DNA from 2 places in the Pseudoalteromonas sp. MMG005 genome. Region 2 is predicted to be linked to the other one. Evidence: riboswitches for the same ligand, from Rfam matches in the RefSeq annotation. Region 2 holds a riboswitch; the other holds the start of a gene.
The links. A riboswitch is a leader RNA that binds a small molecule or an ion and turns the genes downstream of it on or off. The one in region 2 is predicted to bind lysine.
Positions count from the first base shown of each region.

Region 1 (7,704 bases), on a different contig from region 2:
ATCAAATTTGGTGATCCCTGCATTGTAAATATGCAAGTAAGTATTTTTAACGTTAACCGCTAAGTTTCTTAACTCATTACAATCTTTATTAAATTGATGAATGACTTCAGATAGGTTATCAAACTCGATGGTGATTTCTATAGGATAGGGAGCAAGCGAGCCACTGTACAAATTCAATGTATGATCTAGTCGTTCGGACTTTACTTGGCGTAATCGGTCAGCTTGGCGAGTTAATAAATCTTGTTTACTTTTAATGATGGAGCGTCTGTCAGAGATGGAGCCAGCATTGCGTTGAACATCTTGTAAATATTCGTCAACTTGCTCTCGCTCAACGTGCAATTGCTCTTTTAATAACTCTTGTGCTTCTACTGATTGTAGCATTGTTTGATATTGCTCGAATCGTTTGAGTGATCCTTCCAATGCCATGAGTTCATCATACAATGCATCACGCTCTTGTTGTTTTTGGGCAACGTTTGCCGCAACGTCTCGTTGTTGTTGAAACTCTTTCAATGATTGCTGAAGAGCGGTTAACTGTGCAGCTAATTGCTCCTTATTTTCACCACTTTGCATTTGTACTGGAGCCAGTTTTTTAAGTTTAATACTGGCACCGGGGACCGTCAATTCACCTCCTTTTACTGAGGCGGATAGTTGACTTAAGAACTCACCAAAAGCATCTTCATCGGTGATACTAACTTCACCTTGGTTGGTCGTAGCAAATGACAATAAATCAGGGTTAAGTATACGAGATATTTCTTCAACCTCTTTGAGTGATAGGTCTTCACGCATACGTGTAAACAAGTTAAATTCTAAGTTCTTGAGTTGTAACTTTAAGCTCTTAATTTGTTTTTGTGTTTCATTGATCCTAAAATCGAGCGTATGTAAGCTTTGTCCATGCGCGCTACTGATAGAAAAAGACAGCTGTTCATATTCTTTTTTCAATAGCTGTAGATTGGTTTTTAGAGTGGCGTGATTGGTGAGCTCAAACTCAGTTTTTAGGCCGTGGTAGTTAATAAACCATTGTTCAATTTGTGTTTGACGACGCTCAATGTCTCTAGACTGTTGTAAATATAACTGCTGTTTTTGTTCAAAATCGTGTTTCTCTTGTTCAATGTTAGTCAGTTGCTCTGAAAGCTCAGTATGTTGCGATTGTTGGTATTCTTCATACTCGCCTAAGGCAATATCTATTTTAGGTGCGTAAGCTGCTAGCTTTCCTTTGAGTGTTGCATCAGTGTTAAGCATTTCCTCTAATGCACCGATGGGCTCTTGCATTGATTCTAAAGCGGTAAGTTCTCGACGGGAGCGATTAACTTTATCGAATGCACGACGCCATACTTCGTAAAAATCAACTCGAGAGTTTGACATATGTCGCTCAAATACACGCAACATAAAACGTTTTACATCTTGTGCACCTAGCTTATGTAGATTAAGTATACGCCTAAATATTTCTTTATAAATAGCAGCATCTTGGACGTTGTTAAGTGGGATCATTTTTAAATTGATGTCGCCATCAAATTGTGTGGCGCCGCCGGTTAAAAGTGCATTGAGTTCTGCGGCTTTTAGTTCTACGGGACTCATGCCCTTGCTTTGTAGATGTTTGAATAATTTAGTGTATTTTATGATGCTTTTACCTTCAGTAAAGTCATCTAGGTTTAGTTTACCTGGGTAGCAAAAAAATTGGTGTGCAAACCCAGCTATTTTGCCAAGGCCAGCAACGCCAATTACCACATCTCCATGGGGGAGGTTTGCTTCGAGCAAAATATAGGATTGGTCAGACGAAAAGTAAAACTTTCGCGTTTCTTCTAAATCATGGCCATCCCACTCGGTCAATCGTAAATCATTGATAAGAGGGAATTGTAAGGCATTAATAACCGAACTTTTACCGGTGTTATTTGGTGCGCAGATAGAAGCACTTTTATTGAGTGGGATCACGCACTTCGCATAGCCCGCGGTATTTAATAGCGCTAATTTACTTAGGCCGTATAGTTCACTCATACTTCTTCCTCTAGTCCATCAAAATTTGTGTCGTTTACTTCCATTAGTGCATCAATATAACGATATACGGGCGCTAAATGGATAAAACCTTGCTCAGTTTCTTTCGCTAGTCCAAGTCTAATCATCCTGAGGTATACATCTTTACGGAGGTCGGAGCCTGAGAAAATCTCAAGTTGATCAAATAAGTGTTTATTTAACTGCACTAAAGTTTGCATCAGCTCTAGATCTGCCGGCTCGTCAAAAATTGCACGCAAAGGATCTTTTCCCTGATTGGCAAAGTGTTCGATAAGAATAAAGAGTGTGAGTGCAATGGCACGAGAAATTTTTCCCATGTTAGGGGTACTTTCATCACTTGCGAGATAGTAGAACCCACGAGCATCGTGTTGTAGATCATGGCCTAAGGCATTAAATAGTGCTTGATAGGCGCCAATGTTCTGGTCGAGTTGTTGCCATAACGTCGTGTCTTGCTCACTGATATGATAGCCACTGGCCAATTTCTTGTTAATGGCTTGTAATTCTGTTAGTTCTGTTAAATTAATTGTTGTCATTAGTGTGTTCTACTTTTGTACTGGCATTAAATGGGTAGAGAGAGAAATCATGCTCTGCTATGTTTACTGTGACTCGCTGTTCATCTTGCGCCAGCTCCAGTGCTTCATCACTGATTAGCTTTTGATATAAAAATAATAACTCATCAGCGTCTAAGTCAGGGTAGTGCCCAGTGAGAAACCCAAGTAATGCAATTTTAGTTTTACCTGTATTTGAAAAGCTTTTCTTAACATCTGCATAGTCTGGAATATGCGGGCTTTGATATGCAGGGACATCACTTTGATCTGGAAGTTGATATTCATCATGTTCAAATTCGGCCAAGCCAGCCATATAAGCAACCATGTGTCGTTGCTGGCCAAGTGAAAAGCGCTGAATGTCTGATACGAACTCTGGTTGAACAGGGCTTAACATTGGATCAACCCCATTCTTACGGATCATTGCGAGTACTTTGGATGCTTGACGCGTAATTAAAGAGTTTCTGCGCAATTCTTCACGCAATGGCATTAACATATCTGCACTTTTTCTTAAGCTTTCCCTACCGACCAAGTGCATATCCAAGATTCGTGTGCGCAGTTGTTCAAGCATACGTTTGTCTTGGGCGCCACGGCCATATAATTCAATATCATCAATTTGTTGGCTCAACTGATTTTCAATGACGTTAAAACAGGCATGAAACTCACCGCGTATATCAACCATTTCTAACATCGGTTCTATATATTCGTCAAATGCCTCAATAACTGCGCGATACCGTTTTTGTAGTGATATTGAGCTGCTATCAGACTTTGCTTGTTCGACAATGTTGAAAATGGCATTTTCATTATGTAAAAATAATTTAATGATCTTTCTGACGCGCTCATCCATGATTCGGCTAAAACGCCGTAGTTCACTTTGATCACCTTCATCAGCAGCTTGTTCTAGGCGGTTACCGAGTCGTTCAAGGTCTTTGACCAGAACGGTGATCTCTTGTGCCAAACCTAGGTGCTCTTCTTGTAACAGAAAACTTGCGAAATCTGCGACAGCCCGATTTATTTCCAGCTGCGAAGATTTAGCCAGTGGAATGATGATTTCTTGATTGAGTAAGCGATTAGTTTCTCTGAATATTCGTTCACTGGTCCATTGAGGATTTTTGTGTTTTATGATGTTTTGAACATCTTTGACGCTAAAATCGGTCATTTTAAAGCGTTTAAAAAGTAGCTCCAATACGCTCCAATGTTCATTTAGCGTATTTAAAACTTTCTTAGCTGGGATCATAACTTTCCAGAGTGTATCTTTTATGTGACGTTTATAGGAAATTAATTGGGCTTAGTCGTAGCGTATCCTATATGTAAGTGCTAGACTCCGCGCCGAATTACGTTACCTTTCTAAATTTTTAACTTTTAATTACAGGTTGTTTACGCATTATGGTTACGCCCATTATCCTTACCCTAATAGCGATTGCGTTTGTGCTTATCGTTATAGAGGATATCATCCATGTAAACAAGGCCAAAACCACCCTTTTTTTTGGTACTTTATGTTGGATTATCGCTTTTATCTCACCTATTCATGGTCAAAGCCCAGAAAATGTACAACATGCGCTAGATCATAACATTCTTGAAATCGCCACATTGTGGTTGTTTTTGATGGCTGCAATGACGTTTGTAGCTTATCTAAACTCTAAGGGGTTTATACAAAATATTGTGCATCGTGTTATGCCATCTCAGATCAGTGAGCGTAAGCTTATGTTCTTGGTAGGCATTGCCGCTTTTGTATTTTCCTCGATTTCAGACAATATTACCGCAACCTTGATTTCTTTGGCAGTAGTTATGTCGTTGAAGCTAGATCCAAAGAAGTTAATTAAGTATGCAACACTAATTATTTTTAGTGTTAACTCTGGTGGTGTGTCACTCATTACAGGAGATGTAACAACATTAATGATCTTCTTAGCGGACAAAGTTACTATTCCTAATTTATTGTTACTTGTCGGTCCTGCGCTGGTGAGTGTGGTAGCGCTGGCAGCTATGTTGTCTATCGGTATGAATGAGCAACTACGCTTTGAAAAGCAGATACAAAGACGGATAGAGAAAACGGATATAACGATTGCGGTGATATTTACTTCGACAATTTTTGCGACGTTATTTTTGAGTGTGCAGTATCAAGTGCCGCCTTTACTTACATTCTTATTTGGATTGTCGTTGATGTTTTTGGTTGCTCAATTCTTAATGCGCAAGAAAGATGTGAACAAGAAAATTATTGATTATATTCGAGAGATTGAGTATGACACTCTATTATTCTTTGTTGGTGTACTATTACTTGTTGGCGCGCTCAAAGAAGTGGGTGTCCTGGCCATGTTTACAGACCTGTATGTTTACATTGCACCAGAATATGCCAATTATTTAATGGGGTTACTCTCAGCGGCAGTTGATAACGTACCGTTAACGGCCGCTTTATTAAAGGCCGATATTGTGATGACGCCACAGCAATGGTTGATGTTTACCTATGCGACAGGGGTAGGTGGTTCAATGTTAGTGATAGGATCTGCGGCGGGAATTATCGCGATGAGCAAAGTGAAAGCACTGACGTTTATGAGCTACTTGCGTATGTTTTTATATTTGTTGATTGCATATACCATTGGCTATGCTGGGGCGTATGTCGCAGGGCAATTTATGTAGTTCACTACAAAAGGTACAATTTAGCACTTGACACCTAGACGTCTAAACGTTACTTTGTTTTTAGCCCGCGTAATATGCGGGCTTTTATTTTGCCTGTGTTCAGTAATGACGAGGCAAAATAAACAGAAGAGGTGCGATACTTAGGTATTTAGTGAAAGGTGACGAACGCCAAAGACCACTAAAGAGGGAAGTACTCGCCGAGGAAGCTCATAGCACGTCACTGTGAACTTTCGGTTTACGAGGTTGAATCCTTGGAACTGTCACCGTTTTGGTGGAGAGCTTCTGGCAATGGTTCCTTCTTGATTTGCAAAGCACCTTAATTGCCAAGTTCTCCTTATTTATTATGATTGCCCCCAATGCAGTCAAAAGGAGATATTATGAGTTCACAGTACACGGTCGCAAAGTTTGGTGGCACCAGTGTAGCCGATTTTGATGCCATGCACCGTTGTGCGCAAATTATTCACGATGACAATAATGTACGTGTTGTTGCTGTGAGTGCCAGTGCGGGAGTGACAAATCATCTAGTAACGCTAACGCAACAAAAAGCTGACGAAAGTGCACGTATGGCGTTAGTTGATAACATCATTAAAATTCAAGACTCGATTTTAGCCCATTTAACACTGGATGCGGATTTAGCACAGTCATTTAATTTAACCCTTGATGAGCTAAAGTCGTTGGCGTCTTTACCCGCGTTAAGTGCACAACAGTGTGATGAGATGTTGAGTTTTGGGGAGCGTTTATCATCATTTTTGTTTACCCAAGTACTCAGAGATATTGGCGTAAACGCCGAGCGATTTGATGTCCGTAAAGTGTTAAAAACTGATAACCAATTTGGTAAAGCCACACCGGATATTGCAGCGACACAGGTGGCGGCTCACAAGCACTTAATACCGTTGTTAGATGAGAAGGTGATTGTGACTCAAGGTTTTATCGGCAGCGATCCGTATAATCAAACAACGACGCTGGGACGTGGTGGCTCTGACTACAGTGCGGCTTTATTAGCGGAAGCTATAGAAGCAAAAAGTGTTCATATCTGGACTGATGTTGTTGGTATTTTTAGTACAGATCCGAGACTGTGTGTAAAAGCCACACCCATAGCCAAATTGAGTTTTGATGAAGCAGCAGAGATGGCTACTTTTGGTGCGAAGGTATTACATCCAGCAACAATATTACCAGCTAGCCGCAGTAATATTTCAGTGTTTGTCGGATCGAGCCGCGACCCACAAGCAGGCGGCACTTGGATTGAAAAAGACACATCATCACAAGCAGGGATCAGAGCTGTTACACAGCGGAAAAATCAAATATTGCTCACACTAAAGAGTCCTGAGATGTTACTTGCTAGTGGTTTTTTGGCGCGTATCTTCACGATATTGAGTGCTTATAATATCTCAGTGGACTTGGTAACAACATCAGAAATAAGTGTCGCGATCACGCTGGATAACGCATTGAACGCGTCACGACCTGAACTTGATCAAGATTGTTTAGAAGAGCTAAGCCAATTTTGTCATGTTACTGTTGAGAACAACTTAACACTGGTGGCTCTTATTGGTTCTCAGATCCAGTTACGTCAGCATGAAGTCAACTTAATGCAAGTGCTCAGTGATTTCAATATTCGACTGATTTGCCATGGCGCAAGTAAGCACAATTTGTGCTTTTTGGTTGAACAAACAGACTCGGATAATGTGGTTCAAGCCATTCACGCGAAGTTACTGGAGGCTGCGTAGCGGCTAGTATCTTTTTAGTAACAATAACTAGTAATTAAGTTTTAGATTGCATGGCGGTTGAATCCCGAGTAAAGTGACTATTACATAAACTGGGAGGCCGTCATGCAGTATCAAGATATCTATAATTTTTGGTTTGTCACTTGTTCAGAGTCTGATTGGTGGCAAAAGTCCGCGCATTTTGACATCAAAATAAAATCCCAATTTATGGTTCATTATAGAATGGCTGTACAAGGAGAACTCGCACATTGGCGAGCTGATCCTGTGGGCACTTTGTGTGAAATAATCGTGCTCGACCAGTTTTCTAGGAATATGTTTCGAGATACACCAGAGGCTTTTTCTGCGGATCCATTGGCGTTGTGTCTCGCGCAAAATGCCATTGATAAAGGCTTCGATAAACGCTTAAATGATACTGAGCTAAGCTTTTTGTATATGCCATTTATGCACAGTGAAAGTAAAATTATTCACCAACAGGCTGAACAGCTTTTCAGAGCTTTGCCTAATTATGAATTCGAGTTATCCCATAAGCGAATTATTGATCGATTTGGCCGCTATCCACATAGGAATCAAATATTAAGCCGCGTATCTAATGATGAAGAGCTACAGTTTTTAATGGAAGCTGGCTCAAGTTTTTAGACATTAATCATATTTGTTGCGCCTATTCTAAATTTTCGACTCGCTGTCGCATTTTTCAAACAGTTAAGTATAATCAGCGGTCCAAAACAATAATCATATAGACTCGTTATGGCTCAATTGCGTGATGGCTTTCAAAGTCGACTTGGCTTTGTTCTTGCGGC
Region 1 covers NZ_JAGJEK010000009.1:137,107-144,810, forward strand. Annotated here, with positions in the region: gene J8M01_RS08940 (ATPase) at 1-1,992, opposite strand, end outside; gene J8M01_RS08945 (hypothetical protein) at 1,989-2,540, opposite strand; gene J8M01_RS08950 (hypothetical protein) at 2,527-3,789, opposite strand; gene nhaD (sodium:proton antiporter NhaD) at 3,939-5,186, shown strand; lysine riboswitch at 5,305-5,476, shown strand; gene lysC (lysine-sensitive aspartokinase 3) at 5,564-6,910, shown strand; gene J8M01_RS08965 (DUF924 family protein) at 7,013-7,543, shown strand; gene J8M01_RS08970 (sodium-dependent transporter) at 7,652-7,704, shown strand, end outside.
Region 1: linked by a shared signal. The riboswitch ahead of lysC (lysine-sensitive aspartokinase 3) and the one ahead of dapA (4-hydroxy-tetrahydrodipicolinate synthase) in region 2 are both predicted to bind lysine.

Region 2 (7,704 bases):
TTCACCCACTTGAATATTTTCTTGCTTAATTGGGGTCATATTGGCTCCTTACCTTAAATAATCACTGGCATGCTGCATAGCTCTGACGTGGCATATTTTGCCGTGCTCAATCACATACTCAGCTGGTAATTCATGACATAAAAAGTAGGGCATACTTTCTGTAAAGCCATACGCGCCGCATTGGCTGAATACCAACCAGTCTTGCTCGTGTATATCTTTAGGTAACGTGTGATAGCCTAAATTATCTAAGGCTGTGCATAACGGGCCATGGAGCACATAGCTGCGAGATGCCGCGCTTGAATTACGTAGTAGTTCACAAGGGAATGCTTGGTTGGTCACTGCTGGACGCAACAGGTGATTAATACCACCCGACATAATAAGTTGATGCTCATCATAGTTTTGTTTTTGTTCAACGACAGGGTTGGCATAATGACCAAACTCTCCCACAGCATATCGACCAAGCTCCATCCACAGCTCTGTTACGCCAGCTGATGCCTTAATTTGTGCGAGTGCGTCAATCAAAGTTGGCCAAGTTAACTGAGCGTCATTTTCAGAGTAAGGGATCCCTAAGCCACCGCCTAAGTCTAATATGTCTAATTTGAAGCCCAAGTTATCGGCCAGAGCTTTTAGTGGCGGCACCATTTGCGTCCAAAGTTGCGCGAGCTTCTCAGTACTTAACATGTTGCCCCATTGGAAAATGTGCAGGCCAACAAAATTCAGGGCTTGGTATTTACTTATTTGCAACGAGTGCCATTGTTCAACGCCTAATCCAAAAGGTGTTAGGCTATCACCACCAAGTGGGTTTTTCTCACCTTCAGGCCAGCGCAGCTGTACTCTAAGTAAAATACGCAGTTGAATATCTAATTCTTCAGCAGCATCATTAAGCCACTTAACTTGATTATGGCTTTCTGCCACAAAGGTACGTACACCTTGTGACAGAAAGTGCTGGATCTGCCTTTTTGATTTGGCAGGTCCAGTATTGAGCACTCGGCTGGCATCGATACCTTGACGTAAAACTTGGTCAAGTTCACCGTTACTGGCCACATCAAAATCAAACCCCGCTTTATCTAAGGTTTGGATCACGTTAGATAAAGGATTAGCTTTAACTGCGTACCATAGCTTCACAACAGATTGCGCTGTGAGTGGTTTTAGGTGTGACAGTAAGCCATCTAAGTCATAAACAAAAAACGGAGTATGTTCTTGTTTAGTCAACTCAGTAATAGTTTGACGTAATGGTGTGCTCAAAAAAGTCATTATCGTAATACCTCTTCTAATTCTAAAGAAGCATCGCTTTGTTCATCACGATATTTGACGATAAGTGCACACGACATATTCAAGCCTTGCTCACGGCCCCACTTACTTGACGATGGTCGAGAGCCTGGAATAACAATGGCATTTTCTGGAATAGCTTCGCCTTTGTCTAGTTGACGCTCGTTGATACAGTCATAGACAGGGATCGTCGCTGATAAACGTACGCCGGGTGCCAAAACGGCCCCTTTTTTTACCACAACACCTTCAACAATCACACAGCCTGCACCGATAAATGCGTCGTCTTCAATAACGACAGGGCTTGCACCGATAGGCTCAAGTACACCACCAAGTTGGACTGCGGCACTTAAATGTACATTTTTACCTACTTGAGCACATGATCCTACTAATGCGTGGCTATCGACCATAGTACCTTCACCTATGTAGGCACCGATATTCACATATGCTGGTGGCATGATAATGGTACCCGATGCAACATGCGCACCACGGCGAACACTACTGCCACCAGGGACCATACGAACGCCTGCTTCAGCTGCAAACCCTTGTGGCGCTAAATTATGTTTATCAACAAAACCACCCGGGAATTCAATATTATTGCCATTTTTAAAAGCTTCTAAAATACCTTGCTTTACTTCGATATTAGCGTGCCAGTTGCCTTGTTCGTCTTGTGTCGCAGCACGTACACTGCCATTTTCTAAATTGTTTAATAGTTCTAACCAGCTCATAATAACTGCCTTAATTCCAAGATAAAATTGTGGTGTTTGCACGGTCAATTGCCTGAGTACACGGCAACTCTAGGTGCGTTAATGGAGGACGTAAATTAGGGGTACTAAGTTTGCCCTGTACATGCATTAATACTTTGACTGGAATGGGATTAGCCACTGAAAATAGGCTATTAACAGCATCAGTCCAAGTTGTAAACAAGTTAGGAAAAGTCCCCGCTAACGAGCGACGAACAAACTCAGCGGTTTGCTTTGGCCAGGCATTTGCGGCCACGGATACGAGTCCAGCAGCTCCGGCTTGAGCAAAATATGGCATGAGGCCGTCATCGCCACTAAAAATAGCGAGAGTTGGATTGGCTTTTCTGAAAGCTTCAAACACTCCAATATCACCGCTGGCCTCTTTGAGTGCCCATAAATTTTTATGGTGGGCTAGATTTTTGAGCACTTGGGGTTTGATGGATACCCCACTGCGTCCAGGTACGTTGTATAACATACAAGGTAAGTCAGTGGCGCTCAGCAGGGTGTCAAACCATTGTGTTTGGCCGACTACCCCAGGTTTTGTGTATAACGGAGAGCCAAGCAACAGTGCATGAATCGGCTGGGTATTACAAAACGCCACCCATTCGGACTGATCTTGCAAGTTCATACCGCCCACAGCCACCATAATAGGGACGTCTAATTGCATGTTGCAAACAGTCTCGACAATGCACTTATGCTCAGCAGAGCTTAAGGCCAGCCCTTCACCAGTACTGCCAAGCAGGAGAATACCGTTATTTGCTTGCGCTTGTTCATTCACAAGCGAATGTAAAGTGTCATAGTCAACTTGGTTATTCGCATCAAAAGGCGTAACTAAGGCTGTCCACAACGGATAGTTGGATAAATCGTATTGTGATTTCATCTCTACCGAACTTATATCTTGTTCGGGGTCTGGAGTGAGTCCAAACTTCGAACAGTTAAAATTCGAAGAGCAATGGACTTAAAAATGACAAGGCAAGTGGCCTTATTATTTTAAGACCAGAAGCTCTCCACCAAACATATGTGCGTTGTTAATATGATTAACGCTGCAATTGGTGACAGTCGCTGGGATTCAACCCAGTCGCCCGAAATGTATACTGAGCAAATAGTATATATTTCTCGGCGTTAGTTCCCCTCCTTGTGTGTCATGGGAGTTTGCTCTCCTCAACACAAGTACCTGAATAACGCACCTCTTCCAGCCCTAGGCCAACATATTACTCGGTGAGTTTACATTGACCCTCAAATAGGGTGAGCACGCATTGAAACACTTTAGCCATCTAGGTGTCAAGTGAGGTTATGTTAGTTTTCAATTTTTACACTACACTTTATGGGCAAATAGGGTGGATAAGTTAATATGCGTAATATCATTAAGTCTATGCGCAGCCGTTATTTTATCGCAGTGTTGGTAATGGGGGTGTTAGTCACATTGGCGGCTGCGGCGATGCAATATCTTTTACAGCAAAAACAAGAGGATGCGGAGCTTATTAATCGTGCTGGTATGCAACGTATGTTGGCACAGAAAATAGCGTTACACGTCAATCAAATTGTTTTTTATAAAAAAGAGCAAAGGCTCACCCAGACACTTTTTACAGAGTTGGATAAAAGTGTGCGCGTATTTTCGGCCAATCATCAGATGATCCTAGGTGAAAAAGAGGGGAAATATGTATTTTTGTCTGAAGCGTTAATGACATTATATTTTGATGCGCCGGCTAATTTGAATAAACGGAGCCTAGACTTTTTAGCGTTATATGACTCTAAAACCTTCAATGCAGAGGTGGCTATTAAGATGGCCAATGAAGCACAGGTATTACTATTTTATCAACAACAAGCTGTGCAACTTTTTGAGCAAGGTGCTAATCGTAAAGTGGCATTAACACGTTTGTTTGAATTTGTATTCTGGGTCAGTGCAATCGTTGTGCTTTGGTTAGAAGTGGTATTTATCTTTAAACCAATGGAGAAAAAGGTAAGGGATACAATCGATTCTCTTGAACTTCAAAAACAAGAAACGCAGCATGCCTTAACCATGAAAACGCACTTTCTTGCTCGTGCAAGTCATGAGTTAAGAACGCCTTTACAAGCTATTTTGGGTTTTTTAAACCTATACCGCCAAGATGGGGCGCAATCACAGCTGACACAAGTAGAGGTGTCGGCGAAGCAATTAGTTAACCAATTGAATGCAATTCAAGAGTTTAGTCGTTGGGAGCAAGGAGATATTCTGGTGTCGGTGGTGCCTGATGATCTTACTCAAACGCTGATGCAGGCGATTTCACCCCATGAATATGAAGCACAGCGGAAAAAGATAGCATTAGAGACCGAGTTTTCATTTTCTACATCATTGGTTATTGCTTGTGATCATGAACACCTGGCGTGGATCATTGGCCAATTAGTTGATAATGCGATTAAGTTCACCGAGCAAGGCAGTGTATTAATCGAGGTGTATTTAGATGAAACTCAGACTTACTTGCAGATCGCCGTAAAAGATACCGGGTGTGGTTTTTCTGGTGTTTCGCCGCTTTCAAGCAATGTGACAGAGACACACTTTCAAGGTTTGCAGCTAGGCTTGGTACGGTGTAAATGGTTGTTAGATGCCATGGGCGGAGACATAGAATTTGAAAAGGGGCTACCTAGCGGTACCGTGGTACGGGTAAAAACTCCTATTTATCTCGTGCACAGCCGACGAGAACAACATTGTCAACTAAGGCCTTTAACTGGTTTATTAGTGGAAGATAACCCATTAAATGCAAAGATAATTAAAAAAGTACTAGAGACATTTTCAATTACCGTGAAGCATGTTGAGCATGGATTGGCAGCTGTCGATGATTTGAGTACTCATCATTATGATGTGATTTTTATGGATTTAAATATGCCGGTGATGGATGGCTTTCAGGCCATTGAATATATTCGACAAACACTGGGATTATCTGAACCCATCATTGTTGTGACCGCAAATAATGAACCAGTAGAATTAAATCGAGCAAAAGCGTTGGGTGCTGACGTGACCATTCTGAAACCATTAAGGAAAGAGTCAGTACGCACAGCGCTTGAACATGTTGGGCTAATTCAATGACGTACTTTAATATTTCCAACCCCAACTTCAACCTCTAGGTTATATGCGCCTTTACCGTGATATATGGTCTCAGAGTGAATCACTTTTTTGTGATGCTGAGCTTTGTTGACTAACCCAATTAAGCTGGTGTTGCCTACAGCAGACTCTAAAGATACAGAGTTAAAATCAGATACGTAGGTATCAATGCGTACCTTGCCCACGCCAACCTCAACCTCTGCGGAATTGTCAAGGTCTGCAATATCAACATTGCCTACGCCTATTTCGATATCTAAGCGAAAGGCAGTTGGTACTTTTACGTGCCAATGTTGTTGCAAGTTTTCCTCATCAATTGACAGTGACAATTTATTTTGGTTGCGTTGGCTTTTTAATTTTATATCAGATAGGTTGTTGGTGTGTGGGTACCAATTGCCGTGTTGTTGCGATTTTAAAACAACTGATACTTCAATCTGTTCACCATCATAGGCGATCATTTCTAAGTTACCGACCGGTACGTCAATTTCCAGCACTTGGCTGTCTTCAATTGCAAAATGCTGTTTAATGATATGATTGTCAGCGGCGTTTGCCGTGTTGATGGCTGCTAAAAGCACTAAAAGTACAATCGTCTTCATGTTCTAAACCCCAATTTATGTATTTATAGGGTGTGACGTGAAATAAGCTGAAAAGGTTTAAATCAAAAGTTGGAGGCAGGCGCTTCACTATGCCAAATGTGGGAGCGTTCAGTACATTTGGCATAATAAAGGCGTGAGTCTTATTTTACTGAAATATTGGTAATGGCAAAACCGTGCTGTTGTAATTGCGCTATTAGGCCGTGTTTTTCTGGCAGGTGTAGGGCACCGACTGCGATAAATAAAGATTGTTTTGTCAGTTGCTTAGTTAACATATTTACCCAATTATTATTACGTTCAATGAGCATGACTTGCTCACTAAACCTTCCATAAGTACTGTCGTCAAAGCTTAAATTGTAGTATTTACTGAGTGTGGTCATATCACCTTGCTTCCAAGCGCGGATCAAATCTAAAAAGTAGTGCTCTATATCACCCATTTGTTTGAATGTTTCGGTTAACATACTGTCACCTTGTGCACTTAAGCGCTTAAACATGGCTAATTGTTGTTCCAGTGTTTCTAATTCAATGATGGGTTTTTGTTTCATGTTTGCATAGTTAAGCACCTGCTTATCAATGCCAAAATCATCTTTGAACCCTAATTTCTGGTATTCCATTTGTAATACTGTAACCATAACTGCCCAAGGTGCATATTGATTAAATACTGCAATATCGATTTCTTTTTCGGCTAGATACGTTTTTAATTGGGCGTAATTTTTTTTACTTAGTTGATTCTTTAAGGTGTTAGGTGGGGTGAGTAACATAAATGGTGCTGAGCGACGTTGTATTTCAAGGGGTGATAAGTTGTTAATATTGACTTCAACAATGACAGCACTGCTGGCATCAATCGCTGTAGTGACCATTTGATTAAGCCCCTTCATTGATTCATCACCTACATGTACAGTGCCCAATAAATAGGATGTGATCCCTGACTTTTCGATTTTGTATAACGCAGGTGTTGTATGCCCGTTGTGGCTAAATAGAAATAAAAAGCCGATGATGAAAATGACGATAAGGCGAGAAGTGTAGGTTGCCATGGTATTCCCTAGAATAGATTGTGATGTATCATCATAATCAAAATACCGAGTAGATCATAAAAGTTTCATATGATTTTTTTACAGGATGAAATGTGTTGTAAATAAAATATGAACACGTCAAAACAAAAAGAAATTGTAAAATTCAGGTTTTTTTATTCGAAACATTGCTTTGTGTGGATTGAAAAACCTTTGCAAAGTGTTTTTCATTGATATTAAGCATTGTTTTTATGGTTGACTTGGGTTGGGCTTCGGGTTACTAATAGAAAAAGAACAAGGCAAGTCGAGAAACAGCGATTTGTCGTTACGTAAATAATTTAATTTGGTGATATTCAGTATGCTAACAAAAGTACTAACTCTAGTCGTGATTATAAACGTGGTAATTATTATTACCGCGGGGGCGAGTTAGTGCTTTAAAAAGCATCAACGAGAAGCCCCCCGCACTGAAAAGTTCGGGGGGCTTCTTGGTTTTAGGGCTAAATTTCTTAGTGATAATTTGAACGATTGGGAATGGGGAAAATAATGACAGGCGCACAATTACTTATCGACTTACTTGCCAAACACGGCGTTCAAGAAGTCTTTGGTTATCCCGGAGGGGCAATTATGCCCATCTACGACGCCCTTTATGGTGCGCCTGTGAAGCATTATTTGACGCGTCATGAGCAAGGTGCAGGTTTTGCGGCGGTTGGTTATGCACGTAGTACAGGGAAGCTGGGAGTGTGTTTTGCGACATCAGGGCCTGGTGCCACCAATTTGATCACTGCATTGGCAGATGCAATGATGGATTCTGTACCTTTGCTTGCAATCACAGGCCAAGTGCCGACCGCAGCTATTGGCTCTGATGCTTTTCAAGAGATTGATGTTTTAGGTATGTCTTTATCATGCACGAAGCACAGTTATATGGTTGAGCGAGCTGAAGATTTAGCTGAAGTGCTACAAGAGGCTATGCATTTAGCCATGTCTGGTCGTCCGGGCCCAGTACTGGTGGATATTCC
Region 2 covers NZ_JAGJEK010000001.1:393,631-401,334, reverse strand. Annotated here, with positions in the region: gene J8M01_RS01905 (succinylglutamate desuccinylase/aspartoacylase family protein) at 1-39, opposite strand, end outside; gene J8M01_RS01900 (PLP-dependent decarboxylase) at 49-1,254, opposite strand; gene J8M01_RS01895 (2,3,4,5-tetrahydropyridine-2,6-dicarboxylate N-succinyltransferase) at 1,254-1,994, opposite strand; gene dapA (4-hydroxy-tetrahydrodipicolinate synthase) at 2,005-2,889, opposite strand; lysine riboswitch at 3,002-3,209, opposite strand; gene J8M01_RS01885 (response regulator) at 3,361-5,073, shown strand; gene J8M01_RS01880 (hypothetical protein) at 5,067-5,681, opposite strand; gene J8M01_RS01875 (TraB/GumN family protein) at 5,822-6,712, opposite strand; gene ilvG (acetolactate synthase 2 catalytic subunit) at 7,232-7,704, shown strand, end outside.